2 regions of the Massilia scottii genome follow, and region 1 is predicted to be linked to the other one. Evidence: riboswitches for the same ligand, from Rfam matches in the RefSeq annotation. Region 1 holds a riboswitch; the other holds the start of a gene.
The links. Region 1 has a riboswitch for glycine ahead of gcvT (glycine cleavage system aminomethyltransferase GcvT). Riboswitches for the same ligand answer to the same signal wherever they lie in the genome.

Region 1 (7,992 bases):
ATTCGCTTTCGGTCGGCTCGATCATCAGCGTGCCCGGCACCGGGAAGCTCATCGTCGGCGCATGGAAACCGAAGTCCATCAGGCGCTTGGCCACGTCTTCGTTGCTGATGCCGGTGGCGTCGGTGATCGGACGCAGGTCCAGGATGCACTCGTGCGCCACCAGGCCGTCGTGGCCCGTGTACAGCACCGGATAGTGCGGCGCCAGGCGGCGTGCGATGTAGTTGGCCGCCAGGATCGCCGTTTCGGTGGCGGCGGTCAGGCCTTCGCCGCCCATCATCGCGATGTACATCCACGAAATCGGCAAGATGCTGGCCGAGCCGTACGGCGCCGCGCTGACCGCGCCGATGCCGGCTTCGTCGCGCGTGTAGCCGCTCGAACGCTGGTTCGGCAGGAACTTGGCCAGGTGCGCGCCCACGCCGATGGGACCGACGCCAGGGCCGCCGCCGCCGTGCGGGATGCAGAAGGTCTTGTGCAGGTTCAGGTGGCTCACATCGCCGCCGAAGCTGCCCGGCGCGGCCACGCCGACCAGCGCGTTCATGTTGGCGCCGTCGATATAGACCTGGCCGCCGTGCGAGTGGATGATCTCGCACAGCTCCTGAATGCCTTCCTCGAACACGCCGTGGGTCGACGGGTAGGTGACCATCACGCAGGCCAGGTTGGCGCTGTGCTGTTCGGCCTTGGCGCGCAGGTCCGCCAGGTCGACGTTGCCGCTGTCGTCGCAGGCGGTGACGACCACCTTCATGCCGACCATGTTGGCCGATGCCGGGTTGGTGCCGTGCGCCGACGACGGAATCAGGCAAATGTTGCGGTGGCCTTCGCCGCGCGATTCATGGTAAGCCTTGATCACCAGCAGGCCCGCGTATTCGCCCTGCGAGCCGGCGTTCGGCTGCAGCGACACGGCGGCGTAGCCGGTCAGCGCGCACAGCATCTCTTCCAGCTGGCCGATCATTTCGCGGTAGCCGACCGTTTGCGCGTCCGGCGCGAACGGGTGGATGCTGGAGAATTCGGGCCAGGTGACCGGGATCATTTCGCTGGTCGCGTTGAGCTTCATGGTGCAGGAGCCAAGCGGGATCATGGTGCGGTCCAGCGCCAGGTCCTTGTCGGCCAGGCCGCGCAGGTAGCGCAGCATTTCGTGTTCCGCGTGATAGCGGTTGAAGGTCGGGTGGGTCAGGTAGGTGCTGGTACGGGCCAGCGCTTCCGGATAGGCGTCCTGCGCGCTCGCTTCGATGGCGTCGAAGTCCGGTGAAGCAGGGGAGCTTGAGACGCCCTGGGCGAAAATCGTCCACAGCAGCGCGACGTCTTCGCGGGTGGTGGTTTCGTCGAGCGAGATGCCGACGTGGCTGGCGTCGACCTTGCGCAGGTTCACGCCATGTTCGGTGGCGATCGCGTGCAGTTCGGCCGCGCGCGCGCTCTTGATGGTAAGCGTGTCGAAGTAGGTCTTGTTGACGACCTCGTAGCCGAGCTGGCCGAGCTTGGCGGCCACGATGGCGGTGAAGCGGTGCACGCGGCGGGCGATGCGCTGCAAGCCTTCAGGGCCGTGGTAGACCGCGTACATCGACGCCATCACCGCCAGCAGCACCTGCGCGGTGCAGATGTTGGACGTGGCTTTTTCGCGGCGGATGTGCTGCTCGCGCGTTTGCAGCGCCAGGCGGTACGCCTTGTTGCCCTGGGCGTCGATGGTCACGCCCACCAGGCGGCCGGCCATGCTGCGCTTGAATTCGTCGCGCGTGGCCAGGTAGCCGGCGTGCGGGCCGCCGAAACCGAGCGGCACGCCGAAGCGCTGGCTGTTGCCGACGACGACGTCGCAGCCCCAGTCGCCCGGCGGCGCCAGCAGGGTCAATGCCAGCAGGTCGGCCGCGGCGATCACCATGGCGCCGGCCGCGTGCAGTTTTTCGACGGCGGCGCGGTAGTCGCGCACGTCGCCGTTCACGCCCGGGTACTGGATCAGCACACCGAAGCATGGCTCGGACAGGCCGCCGATGTCGGCCGCCGCGATGGTGCGCACTTCCACGCCGATCGGCTGGGCGCGCGTTTGCACCACTTCCAGCGTTTGCGGCAGCACGTCGTCGGCCACGTAGAACACGTTCGAGGCCGACTTGCCGACGCGCTGGATCAGCGTCATGGCTTCGGCGGCGGCGGTGCCTTCGTCGAGCATCGACGAGTTGGCGATGCCCATGCCGGTCAGGTCGGTGATCATTTGCTGGAAGTTCAGGATCGCTTCCAGGCGGCCTTGCGAAATCTCGGGCTGGTAAGGGGTGTAGGCGGTGTACCAGGCCGGGTTTTCAAAGATATTGCGCAGGATGACGCCCGGCGTATGGCTGTTGAAGTAGCCCTGGCCGATCATCGACTTCATGACCTTGTTCTTGGCGGCCAGCGCCTTGAGTTTGCCCAGCGCAGCCTGTTCCGGCATCGGGTCGAAGAACTGGCCCAGTTCCAGCTTGCTCTTCTTGCGGATGTTGGCGGGCACGATGGCGTCGATCAGCGCCGCGCGCGATGGATAGCCGAGCGTGGCCAGCATGGCTGCCTGTTCGGCGGTGGACGGGCCGATATGGCGCGGAATGAACGAATCGCGTGCTTCGAGTTGGGTCAGGCTGGTGCGGGTCATGGTAGTCGGGGCCGAAAAGAGACTGCCGCCGGCGCTGTCGGATACACAGCGCGGCGGCGAACTGAAAGGAAAAGGCCGCCGGCGGGCGGCGGCCAGGAGTTTTTATTCCGCGGTGGCTTTGCCGTAGGCGGCGGCGTCGAGCAGGCCGTCGATGGCGCCGGCGTCGCTTGGTTTGAGCTTGAACAGCCAGGCCGCGAAGGCGTCGGTATTGATCGAGTCCGGCGCATCGGCGACGGCGTCGTTGACGGCGATGCACTCGCCCGACACCGGTGCGTAGATGTCGCTGGCGGCTTTCACCGATTCGACCACGGCGGCGTCGTCGCCGGCGGTGAAGACCTTGCCCACTTTCGGCAGTTCGACGAAGACGATGTCGCCCAGCGCGTCCTGCGCATATTCGGTGATGCCGACGGTGAGGGTGCCGTCAGCTTCGGCGCGCACCCATTCGTGGGACTCGGTGTATTTCAGGTCGGCTGGGATGTTCATAATGTTTGCTCCAAGAGGTCGCGGTCGATGTTAATGTAAATACTGCTAATAAGTGTGTTGCCCCGATCAGGCAGCGAGGATTTTACCGTTTCGCACGAACGGCAGCTTGACGACGCTGGCGGCGAGCTTTTTGTCGCGGATTTCGACGTGCACGGTGTCGCCCACGGCCACGCCCATCGGCACGCGCGCGAGTGCAATCGCTTCCTGCATGGTCGGGCTGAAGGTGCCGCTGGTGATTTCGCCGGTGGTGCCGTCAGCGGCCACCACTTTCTGGTGGGCGCGCAGGATGCCGCCTTTTTCGCGCAGGATCAGGCCCACGAATTGGAAGTTCTGACCCATCGCCTTGAGCGCGGTCTTGCCGATGAAGTCGCGCTCGGAGACCAGGTCGATGGTCCAGGCCAGGCCGGCGTCGAGCGGGTTGACCGTGTCGTCCATGTCCTGGCCGTACAGGTTCATGCCCGCTTCCAGGCGCAGCGTGTCGCGCGCGCCCAGGCCGGCCGGCTTGACGCCGGCGGCCACCAGCGCATTCCACAGCGCATCGGCCTGGGAAGCAGGGAAGGCCAGTTCAAACCCGTCTTCGCCGGTGTAGCCGGTGCGCGCCACCATCACTTCGCCAAACGCGGTGTCCTTGACGATGACGGCGTTGAACGGCTTGAGTGGCTCGGAAACCGCCTGGGTGGTCGGCAGCACCTGCCACACCCTGGCGCGCGCGTTCGGGCCCTGGACGGCGATCAGCGCCATCGGCGCGTTGCCGTCGCGGCGCTGGGTGATGGTCACGCCGCTTTTGGTGGCCTCGTTCTGGGCGCCGATCCAGGCCACGTCTTTTTCGGCGGTGCCGGCGTTGACGACCAGGCGGAACCAGGTCTCGCTGAAGAAGTAGACGATCAGGTCGTCGATGACGAAGCCCTGCGGATTGAGCATGCACGAATACAGGGCCTTGCCGGCCACCTGCAGCTTGTCGACGTTATTGGCCAGCAGGGAGCGCAGGAAAGGGCGGGCGTTGTCGCCTTCGATATCGACCACGCACATGTGCGACACATCGAACATGCCGACGTCGCCGCGCACGGCCTGGTGTTCTTCGATTTGCGAGCCGTAGTTGACGGGCATGTCCCAGCCGCCGAAATCGACCATCTTGGCGCCGGCGGCGCGGTGTGCGGAATTGAGCGGGGTCGCTTTAAGCGTCATGGAATCCTCAAGGCAGAGTGAATGGGGGTACGACGAGCAGACGTGGAGCGGCTCTTGCCGTCCCTGAATGCTTCGCGCCCCTCTGTCCTTGGTACCTGAGAGATAGCGGATTGAAGTCCGCCTGCCCCTTCGGTGGGCCGCCGGCATGGTGCCGCGGCCGCTCTCCAGAGTTCAGCCGGGGGCGCTGTGCGCCGCCGACCCCTGACCGGTCCTTTTGCCTGAGAGTTTTTGGGTGATGCCCCTTCGGCGGCAGCGTGCGCTGCCCTCTCCCGATCAAGACTGTGGAGGATATGCCAGCAGGGCGTAACTGTCAACCTTGCGGGGGACGTCCGGTAGGGGCGCGCACGAATGAGCTCCCCATTGAAAACCATGCTTGTCCCGATTTGTTAAAATAATTCATCTACTTTGCGAGCACACAGCCATGAGCGAAGAAAAAACGATCCAACAGACCGATGCCTGGTTCACCTTGTCGGGCGATGTGAACAGCGATATGGTGCACCGCGTGTTCGAGGCGGTGTCCGGCATGAGCGAGAACGGCGTCGAAACGGCGCACGTGCTGATCCAGTCGAACGGCGGCTACGTCAGCGACGGGCTGTGCCTGTACAACTTCCTGTCGAATTCGCCGGTCAAGTTCGTCATGTACAACGCGGGGGCGGTGGCGTCGATCGCCGTCATCCTGTTTCTGTCCGGCACGCGGCGCTACGCCAGCGAGACGGCGCGCTTCATGGTGCACAAATCGCATGCGACGGCATCGCCCGGCGCGCGTCCGGATGCGCTCAATATCATCGTCGAAGGCTTGCGCGCCGACGATGCGCGCACTGAATCGATTTTGCGCAAGCACATCGAGCTGCTGCCGGAGCAGTGGGCGATTCACCAGTATTCCGACCTGCACCTGACCGCGCGCGATGCCAAGATCGCCCGCGTGATCAATGACGTGGCCGACTTTGCGCCGCCGAAGGGCGTTCGCATTCGCAATATCTGAACCAGCGAACCTGGCGTCCTGACCGGCCGTGCCGGCAGCGACGGCGGGTAACGGCGCGCGGTCAAAAAAAGAGCCTGTCAACGGCCGGGCCGGTGCAGACTCTTTCTATTGCTTCCTGTTTAAATAGTGCATGGCGCCGCCCGGAAACCCGGCGACGCCCGCGTCATGCTAGCGATCAGCGTTTGTCGCCGCCGCTTTTGTTGCCGCTGCCGCTGCTGCTGCCGGAATTCGATCCCGACTGCTTGTTGCCCGAACCCGAACCGGACTGTTTCGAGCCACTGTCCTTGTCGTCATTCTTATGGCTTTGACGGCCGGCTTCCACGTGCTGCTCATGGGTGCCGCCCTGGGTGCCGCCGCCGGAGCGCGAACCGCTGCCGGAACCTTGCGAGCCCGATTGCTTGTTCGAGCTGGAACTATCGCTTTGCTTGTTGCCCTGACCGCTTTTCTGATTCGAGTTCATGTTCATTCCTTTTGAAAGTTTGAAAATGTCGTGCTCTCCGGTGATGCTGAAGAGGCGCTCTCTTCAGCGTTTCCGGTGACATCATCATGCGAGCCGCACCGTTGAAGAGGTATCGGAATTCACCTTGCACTCGTGTAGGAGTAGTTCCTATAGGATTGCAATTAATGCAGCGAAGAAATCACTTGCTGGCATACGCTTGGTGACGCACGCTCAGCGGCGTGGCGGCGCCTGTCCCGCGCGGGCCGCCTCGACCGCGGCGTTGACGGCGAGGATGGTGGTCTGGAAGGCGACGGCGTCGATAATTCGGCTCAGCCGGGCCAGCCGTGCCGCCGCATCGCCAGCACCTGCGGTCCGTGGCGCCGGCAAGGCGCGCGCCGCGTCGGGCTCGCCGCGCATGGCGAGCCCGGCGCCGGACTGCGCGCTGCGCTCGATGGCGCGCACGATCAGCCCGTTGCCCGCCACCGTCAACGTCGCCGCGCCAGCCTTGCGCCGCACCTGTGCGGGAGGCGCAACCATCGCTGCCTTGATCCACAGCCCCAGCAGCACGGCCCCGGCCGCGTTGGCGCTTATGCAAAACCAGACCCACAGGCGGGCCGCGGCGTAATCGGCCTCGGCGCGCGCCGCGGCGTCGTCGAGCATGATGCCGGTCAAGGGGCCCCAACGATCGCCTAAACTTTGGACCGCAGGTGCCGTTACCGCTTTCATCTGTTCAAGCTGACTCAGCAGTACAATGGACAGCCAGACGCCCAGCCCGACCAGGACGGCAAAGCCCAGGGACAGGGTGAGCTTGAGATCGCGGCGGCGGATCGTTATCATGGCTAGTCCTCAAGAAATAAATTGCCGTGTGGAATTGTAATTATGTTAGAGAAACTTTTTATTTAGGGTTTGTTTTTCATCAACAGTCCAAATGACGAAAATTGGCTTTTGCTTTAGGGAAAAGCAAGAATGGTCATGAAAATAAGGCGCTTGAACAAAAAATAACGCTTTGTTTCAAATTTTCCCGTTGCCAGTCGGCAATAATGTGAGAGAATGTTTGTTATGGCAAAAGATCTCTAACCCCCCAACGAGCAGACAATGGCTCCACCTTCACCATCCGCCGCAGCAAGGAAGACTGGTCCGTCGCGCCACGAGCTGTTGGAGGCGCTGGTCGTGACCGTGACCAAGCATGCCAACGACCACTTGATGGCCGTGGCGACGCGTCTCGTTGCGGCGTTGCTTGATGTGACCGACCCGGCGCTCGATGCACGCGCCGTGTTTCAGCGGGTCAAGTCGGGGAATCTGCTAAAAAACAACACCTACGCCTTCTTTCATGTCGCTGCCGCCGGCATCGGGCGCGCCATGCGTGCCGAGGTCGACGTACTGTTGCCGCCGCTTAAAAAATCCGCGATGGCCTTGCCCGCCACGCTGGAACTGGTTCCCTACGAGGAAATGGACAGCCGCGTCGCTTTCGACGCCATCAGCCGTCCCTTCGAAATGCAGTACGCGACCCAGATCGCCACCCTCAATGTGCGCCTCGGCTTCCTGCTCGAACGCGACGTGCTGCGCATCAGCCAGAATCCCTTCCGTCCCGAAATGTTCCTGTCGGCCCTGCAGCAAGCCTGGCGCGAGTTCGAGCCGGACGAGGAAGCCCACGGGCTGATCCTGCCGATGCTGCGCCCGTCGCTGCTGTTCGACTTTGCGCCGATGTACGACGCGCTGTGCGACCTGTTGATGAACAAGGGTATCCAGCCCGGCTCGGTGGACGCCTTCAAGATCAAGAAAACCGAAAGCGCGGCCGCGGCCAAGAAAGCGCGCGCCAGCGGCCAGGCCGAACTGGCCAAGCAGTTGCGCCAGTTCCTGCGCGACGACGATGATGCGCCGGCGGCCGCGTCCGCCTTCGACATCCCGATGATTCCCGACCTGCCGGCCATGGCGCCATCGGCCGGCGGCTGGCGTCCGAGCGGCGCCGCCGCCTTCCAGGGCGCGCCAGGCGGCGACGCGGGCGAGGCCAGCGTGCCGGCCGCGCCGTGGCATGGCGGCCCGGCGCACCAGGGCGGCGGGCCGGGGCAGGGCAGCCACGCCGCGGGCGGCTTCGCGCCGGCCCAGTTTGCGGGCGGCGGCGGCATTGCCGCGGGCGGCTTCGGCCAGGCCATGGATGGCGGCCAGGTGATGGTTCCCGCTTCCCTGCTCGAAGTGCTCAAGGGCTTGCAGGGCCGCATGCCGGAACAATTCAGCAACGTGGCGCCGACCCCGGCCGAGGCGCAGGCGGGCAATGTGTTTTATTTGCCGCGCTTGAAG
Region 2 (7,992 bases), on a different contig from region 1:
CGCGAACTGGTAATCGCCGCCCTTGATCGCCTTCGGCGCGAAGACCAGCGTCTGCGAACCCAGTTCCGCCCCGGTGACGGTGGCGCCGCTGATCTGCGTGGCCGCCTGCACCGCGACCAGATGCTGCCGCAGCAGTCCGCGCTTCTTGCGCCCGGCCCGGATATTCTTGATGCAAAACGCCTGCCCTGTAATCATGGACAAGGTCAGCGCGCTGCGCAGGATTTGTCCGCCGCCTTCGCCCACGGCGCCATCTAATTCAATCATCTTCAACTCTTCTTCTTATATATATAGTAACCAGCGAGTAAGCAGCGGCGGCATCAACCTTTGACGCACACCACCTGCTTGAGGATATGGACAACCTCCACCAGGTCGCGCTGGGCGTGCATGACAGCGTCGATATCCTTGTACGCCATCGGAATCTCGTCGATCACATTGGCATCCTTGCGGCATTCCACGCCCTCGGTGGCCTTGATCTGGTCATCGAGGGTATAACGGCGCTTCGCTTCGGTACGGCTCATGGTGCGGCCGGCACCGTGGCTGCAGCTGTTGAAGCTGTCCGGATTACCTTTTCCGCGCACGATGAAGCTTTTCGCCCCCATCGACCCCGGGATAATTCCCAGCTCGCCCGGACGGGCCGACACGGCGCCCTTACGGGTAATCAGCACATCTTTACCGAAGTGATGCTCCTTCTGCACATAATTATGGTGGCAGTTCACCGCTTCCACGTGCGTTTCGAACGGCTTGGTGATCACGGTACGTACCGCCGTGATCAGGTTCTGCATCATCACATCACGATTGGTGCGCGCAAACTTTTGCGCCCAGCTGACCGCCTGGATATAGTCGTTATAGTGCTGCGTACCCTCGGCCAGGTACGCCAGGTCCTGATCGGGCAGGTTGATGAAATGGGTGCGCATATCCTTCTTGGCCAGCTCGATGAAGTGGGTACCGATGGCATTACCCACACCGCGCGAACCCGAATGCAGCATGAACCACACAAACCCTACCTCGTCCAGACACACTTCAACGAAGTGGTTACCGCTACCCAGCGTACCGAGGTGACGGTAGTTGTTCGTGGTTTTCAGCTTCGGCGTTTTCAGGCAGATAGCGTCGAATTCATCCTTCAACTGGCCCCAGGCGACATCCACAGCCGCTGGCGGCGTATTCCACGAACCTTCATCGCGGCCACGGAAGCCGCGCGTTTTCGGCGACATACCGTGCGGGATCGCGCGCTCGATGGCGCTACGCAGCGCGGACAGGTTATCCGGCAGGTCGTTCGCCGTCAGCGTGGTCTTGGCCGCCATCATTCCGCAACCGATATCCACGCCCACTGCCGCCGGAATCACCGCACCGAGGGTCGGAATCACGCTACCGATAGTCGAGCCTTTACCCAGGTGCACGTCCGGCATGACCGCGATATGCTTATAGATGAAGGGCATTTTAGCGGTATTGGCCAGCTGCTTCTTGGCCACGTCCTCCACCGGGACGCCTTTGGTCCACATTTTGACATGGCGGCCACCTTCCACGTTCAGGACATCGTAATTTTCGTTTTTCATAATTTTTCTCAGTATAAAAGGTGATGACAAGGGTGATGAAATGTGAGCCAGGCACAAGGCCGACCGGAGTCGAACCGGGTTAGCTGAAGCACGCTTCAGCGCTCTTCCAATGTAATTCCATCTGCATTCATCGAAACAAGGGGGCGACAACATCGCCCGGACAATCTGCTCTACCAACTGAGCTACAGCTGCTTGCGCAGCCGCCCGGACTCGAACCGGGGACAAAATGTAATCCGGACTGCATTCGCCTAAAATAATTCCCGACAAGATCGGCAGGACACTTGTTGCCGGCATAACGCCAAAGCACAACATCGATGTAGTCCTTGCCCGCATTCGGGGTAAAACGATTGAGCACAATGCGACAAAAAATCCGATGCGAAGTAAATTTTGGAAGATGTATTCGCATCAAGCATTCGCACTGCACTCAAAACCTGTACAACAAATTCCCGACAAAGTTCGGCAGGACATCAACTGCCGGCGCCAAGCCAAAAGCAGCCCCCTATGTAGTCCCGCCAGCATTCGGGGTAAAACGATTGAGCACAGCGCGACAAGGAGTCGATGCGAAATGGAACATGGGAAAATGTATTCGCATCAGCATTCGCGCTGCACTCAAAACCTGTACTTCACCTTTCCTTACTCCAGCGCGATCGATTCGATCTCGCCCACCCAGTGCCCGGCGCCCAGCTGGCCGGCCGAAAATGCAGCGATGATCTTGAATACGTCGTCCGAAAAACCGCCCACATTCAATACATCGCTACGCTCCGCCGCCTGGCTGGTACTGTTCGGCGTGCAGTCGATGCACACCAGCCGCGCCGCCGGATTACGCTCCTTGAACACCGCCCATTGCGCCATCGTCGCCGTGGCACCCGCACGCTGGTCGATCCACGATTCATTGTCGGACACGTACACCACCAGGTCGGCCATCACCTTCTGCTTGTTCATCTGCGCCAGCGGCGCACTGCAATTGGTACCGCCACCGCCTATCGCCGCCAGCTTCTGCGCATTGGTCATGACCGTATCGCGGGCATTCAGGTCGCACACCCGCACATAATTCTCGAACGGCAGCACCAGCGCATCCGGATTCTTGCGCAGCATGGCCGCGGCAATCAGTCCCGCCACATCGATACAGCGCACCTTCGAGGTGGCCGTGCCACGGTAACCCGACACCGGCGACTGCATCGATCCCGACACATCCGGGCAAATCACCACCTTGCCTTCGACTTTCGGCACATTGGCGAGCGACAGCTCCAGCGCATCCTGCAAGGCATCGCTGATAGCTCGCGGCACGTCGCTTGATGCCGCCATATACGCCGACATCAACTGATAAGGAAACACGCCCGCCCGGGCAATCGCCTCCGGATCGCGCAGCTTGTCGGCGATGACTTCAATCATGCCGGGCAACTGGTACACGCCATTGCGTCCGAACGTATTCAGATTCATGCGCACCATGTGCCAGCCGCCCTGGCGCGCAATCTGCGCCCACGCCTGCGCCGACAATGTCAGTGAGGTCAGCATCTGAAACGGCACTTCCGGCACTGGCTGCGACTGGTCGGCCTTATACGCCTCGAACGCCTTGAGCGCATCCGGCAGCTCCTGCGCATTGAACGGCTTGCCGATCAACCAGGCGAAAAACGCTTCACGCCAGGCTTGCGACGGCTTCGGATGCACCATCTTCACCACATCGCCCAGCGAAGGCGCATTCCCGATCGAGGCCGCCAGCAGCTCTTTTTCCGAAGCGCGGTTCAACCATTGCTGCACCAGCTTTTTCGGCCGGGTACCCAGCGATTTACGGCCCGCCGCGCCGGAGCGGATGATCTGCACCACATTACGCAGCATCTTGCCGTTATTGACGACCCGGCGAAACACCGGCGTCAATTCCGGCGCGCCCTTGGCGGCCAGCACGGCCGTCAGCAGCGCCGGCATATCCTTCATATAACCACGTTCGCGGCAGTAAATCGCCGTTTGCGCGATGAATTTGGCATCGACCTTTTCGCACAGTTCCATCACCGTCGCCAGCTGCGATTGCGCATTGACGTAATACGTCGAATTGAGGCAACCGGTAGCCGCATACTGCGCCAGCTGGTGCCGCGGCGTCATGGTGTAAGCCGGAGCGCCTTCCGAATTAAGACCGTCGGCACGAGGGACAAAGATTCCCTTCAAGGTCTGGAACAACTGTGCGTTTGCCATTTTTACTTCCTCACTTATCTCGTTTGTATCTCCTCTATTGCAAATGCTGTGCCAGGTCTGCCGAAGGCTAACCTCGAACAACGCAAGTCCTTGATTTAAAAAAGATTATCAATTCCTCAAGCAAGGACAGCAAGAAATGGACAAGCAGACAATCCCGTGATAAATTATCCGACCAGATAAAAATTTATACGGATATGAAACAGAAACGCATCGTAGTCATCGGTTTCGTCGGCACCCAGCTCGACAGCGGCCAAGGCCCGGCCCGCTGGGAAAAGTGGCGTCCCAGCATCGCCATCACCCAGCATGAGGAATACGCCGTCGACCGCTTCGAGATGCTCTTCAGCGGCAAATTCGGCCCGCTGGTCGACGCGGTCACGGCCGACATCGCCGCCGTCTCGCCCGAAACCACGGTCGTGCCGCACCACATTCCGATCAGCGACGCCTGGGATTTCGGCGAGGTCTACGGCGCCCTGTTCGACTTCGCCAAGACCTACCCCTTCGATCCGGATAACGAGGATTACTGGGTCCACATCACCACCGGCACCCACGTCGTGCAGATCTGCATGTTCCTGATGACCGAAGCGCGCTTCTTCCCCGGCCGCCTGCTGCAAAGCTCGCCGCCACGGCGCCAGTCCAGCAAGGACCCGGGCAGCTACGCACTGATCGACCTCGACCTGTCGCGCTACGACCAGATCGCCCAGCGCTTTTCGCGCGAGCAAGCCGAAGGCGTGGCGTTCCTCAAGTCCGGCATCGCCACCCGCAACGCCCGCTTCAACACCATGATCGACGAGATCGAGCGCGTCGCCATCAAGTCGCGCGCGCCCATGCTGCTGATGGGCCCGACCGGCGCCGGCAAATCCTTCCTCGCGCGCCGCGTGTACGAACTGAAGAAAACACGCCACCAGCTCGACGGCAAATTCATCGAGCTCAACTGCGCCACCCTGCACGGCGACGGCGCCGCCTCGACCCTGTTCGGCCACGTCAAAGGTTCCTTCACGGGCGCCGCCGCCGACCGGCCGGGCTTGCTGCGCAGCGCGCACAAGGGCTTGCTGTTCCTCGACGAAATCGGCGAGCTGGGGCCGGATGAACAGGCAATGCTGCTCAAGGCCATCGAAGAAAAGCGCTTTCATCCGGTCGGCAGCGACAGCGAAGTACAGAGCGACTTCCAGCTCATCGCCGGCACCAACCGGGATCTGGCCAGCGACGTGGTGGCCGGGCGCTTCCGCGAAGACTTGTACGCCCGCATCAATTTGTGGACCTACGCCCTGCCCGGCCTGGTCGACCGGCCCGAGGACATCGAACCCAACCTGGTCTACCAGTTGAACCAGTTCAGCCAGGAGTACGGCCAGATGGTGCGCTTCAACAAGGAAGCACGCGAGCGCTACATGCGCTTCGCGATGTCGCCCGAGGCGGTCTGGGCCGGCAACTTCCGCGACCTGTCGGCCTCGGTGACAAGGATGGCCACCTTGGCCGAAGCCGGCGGCATTTCGGAAAGCATCGTCAGCGCCGAAGTGGCCCGGCTGCAAAAACTGTGGCACCACTACACGCGCGCCCCAAGCGCGGCCGAGGTCGATCTGGCCGAACTGATGGGTGACGAGGCCGCCGCCGGCCTCGACCTGTTCGACGCCATGCAACTGGCCGCCGTGGTCAAGGTATGCCGCCAGTCGGTTACCTTGTCGGATGCGGGACGCAAACTGTTTGCCGTCTCGCGCAGCGCCAAAAGCAAACCGAACGATGCCGACCGCCTGAAGAAATTCCTGGCGCGCTTTTCGCTCGAATGGGACCAGGTTTGCGGCAAATCGTAAAGCGAGCGCTCTGTCGGTATTGTCGAGGAAACAACGCCTATCACTAAAAATGGTTGTATTGACGTCATTTTCTGCGGTATTCTGCATACATATGCTTACAGCATATTTAGCGCAATGCTAAGGCGTTATCGGGAGAGTCTGTCGGTTACAAGCTGGTCTTGTATGCCGGCGGCGCCGAAGGAGCAACCGCCCCGGAATCTCTCAGGCAAAAGGACCGATAACCCATTTGAACTCTGAAGAGCCACCGGAAGTCGTCATCCGGTGCACCGAAGGAGCAAACCGGCCACGCATCGCGCGTTGCCGGTGAATCTCTCAGGTCCAGCACAGAGGGGGTAACCGACGCGCACCAGCGCGCGGACTCCCTATCTGACGTTTCTGGAACCCGGACCACACATGAAAACCATTGCAGTAATTGGCGGCGGCATCACCGGCGTCACGACCGCTTACGCCCTGGCGAAACGTGGCTTTGCCACGACCCTGCTGGAAAAACATCGCTACGCGGCGATGGAAACCTCGTTCGCCAACGGCGGCCAGCTGTCGGCCTCCAACGCGGAAGTGTGGAACCACCGCTCCACCATGCTCAAGGGCCTGAAGTGGATGTTCCGGCGCGACGCCCCGCTGCTGGTCAACCCCAAGCCGAGCTGGCACAAGCTGTCGTGGTTCGCCGAATTTGCCGCCGCCATTCCCCACTACCGCCGCAACACCGTCGAAACGGCGCGCCTGGCGATTGCGGCGCGCGAGCACCTGTTTGCGTGGGCCGAGGCCGAGAACATCGACTTCGACGTCAAGCGCGAAGGCATCCTGCACATCTACCGCGACAAGGCCGGCTTCGAGCACGCCGCCACGGTCAGCAAGATGCTGGCGGCCGGCGGCCTGGCGCGCCGCGCGGTAACGCCAGGCGAAATGCGCGGCATCGAACCGACCCTGGCGGGCGACTACTACGGCGGCTTTTTCACCGACAGCGACGCCACCGGCGACATCCACAAATTCACCACCGGTCTTGCCGCCGCCGCCCGCCGCAACGGCGTGGACTGCCGCTACGGCATGCAGATCGGCGCCGTGCGCACCGACGGCCGCCACGCCCACGTCACCCTGGGCGACGGCGAGCGCACCCAGACCGAGACCTACGACGGCGTCGTCATCTGCGCCGGCACCGCCAGCCGCGCCCTGGCCGCAAGCCTGGGCGACCGGGTCAACATCTACCCGGTGAAAGGCTACTCGATCACGGTCAACCTGCCTGATGCCGCCAGCCAGGCCGCCGCGCCCACCGTCAGCCTGCTCGACGACGCCACCAAACTGGTGACCAGCCGCCTGGGAGTCGATCGCTTCCGCGTGGCCGGCACGGCCGAATTCAACGGCTTTAACCGCGACATCCGCGACGACCGGATTCGCCCGCTGATCGACTGGGTGCATGAATGCTTCCCGGGCGTGAGCACGCGCAGCGTGATTCCGTGGGCCGGCTTGCGGCCGATGATGCCGACCATGCTGCCGCGCGTCGGCCGCGGCAAATCGCCCTGCGTCTTCTACAACACGGGGCACGGGCATCTGGGCTGGACCCTGTCGGCCGTCACCGCCGACATGATCGGCGACTTGATGCACCGTTCCCTCGATTTTCCAACGCACTGACGACGTGCGTTGACACCGGTGTCCGGCATGCGTGCATGCCGTTGTTGTTGCAGCACTCACCCCGTTTGGACAGGCGGGGTTCTTGTATCAATCTATGTGAGGAGAAGTCAATAATGCAAACAAAAATGCTCTCAGCCCGCACCATGCTCGCCGCCCTGCTGTGCGGCGCCAGCCTGGCCCTGGCCGGCGCGCCTGCAATGGCCCAGTCGGATGGAACCAGCACCTTCAAAGCGGTGCCAAAGCGCGCCGCGGCGGCGGCGCAAGCGGCGGCCCAGCGCGACCTGGCCCAATTCGTCACGCACCAGATGCAGCAGCGCGGCACCAGCGGCACGCCGGTCGACTTCCCGCTTGAAATCAACGACATGCAGGATCTGAAGGACGCGAAGATCGGCTACGGCTTCCCGGTCTACACGATCGATCCGAACGAACTGCTGGCAGGACGCGGCAGCATGAAGCAGATGGCCAAGGCCACCGGCCAGTGGCGCTTCGTGATTTTGCTGAACCAGCGCCCGATCGGCATGGCGACGGTGGAGCTCAACAACGGGAACTACGAAACGGTCGCCTATGGCGCCGCCGTGCTGGCGAAGGATGTGGATGCGTCGATGGGCTACTACGGCGATGCCGCGAGATCCAATGTGCGCTTCGTGCGCATCTTCCAGGCGCGCTCGGACCTGCTCGAAGTGGTTGGCCGCGAAGATGGCCGCACGCGCTACGCGCCATTGCATTCGGCGCGCGAATCGCTGCTGATGCAGCAGCGTTCCGTCAAGGAAGGCAAGGCCAGCGAAGCGCTGATGGAAGAGGCAGACATCCTGCAGCCGTTG

Region 2: another riboswitch for glycine. It lies ahead of RBA41_RS25620 (D-amino acid dehydrogenase); the one in region 1 lies ahead of gcvT (glycine cleavage system aminomethyltransferase GcvT).

The regions. Positions count from the first base shown of each region.
Region 1 is NZ_JAVCWM010000002.1:144,880-152,871, forward strand. It holds gene gcvP (aminomethyl-transferring glycine dehydrogenase) at 1-2,605, opposite strand, end outside; gene gcvH (glycine cleavage system protein GcvH) at 2,708-3,088, opposite strand; gene gcvT (glycine cleavage system aminomethyltransferase GcvT) at 3,155-4,273, opposite strand; glycine riboswitch at 4,346-4,451, opposite strand; glycine riboswitch at 4,470-4,555, opposite strand; gene RBA41_RS03030 (ATP-dependent Clp protease proteolytic subunit) at 4,695-5,255, shown strand; gene RBA41_RS03035 (hypothetical protein) at 5,431-5,715, opposite strand; gene RBA41_RS03040 (methyl-accepting chemotaxis protein) at 5,926-6,531, opposite strand; gene RBA41_RS03045 (DUF1631 family protein) at 6,790-7,992, shown strand, end outside.
Region 2 is NZ_JAVCWM010000023.1:106,787-114,778, reverse strand. It holds gene rtcA (RNA 3'-terminal phosphate cyclase) at 1-264, opposite strand, end outside; gene RBA41_RS25635 (RtcB family protein) at 318-1,553, opposite strand; gene RBA41_RS25630 (vWA domain-containing protein) at 2,187-3,740, opposite strand; gene rtcR (RNA repair transcriptional activator RtcR) at 3,935-5,545, shown strand; glycine riboswitch at 5,665-5,772, shown strand; glycine riboswitch at 5,773-5,882, shown strand; gene RBA41_RS25620 (D-amino acid dehydrogenase) at 5,939-7,171, shown strand; gene RBA41_RS25615 (hypothetical protein) at 7,297-7,992, shown strand, end outside.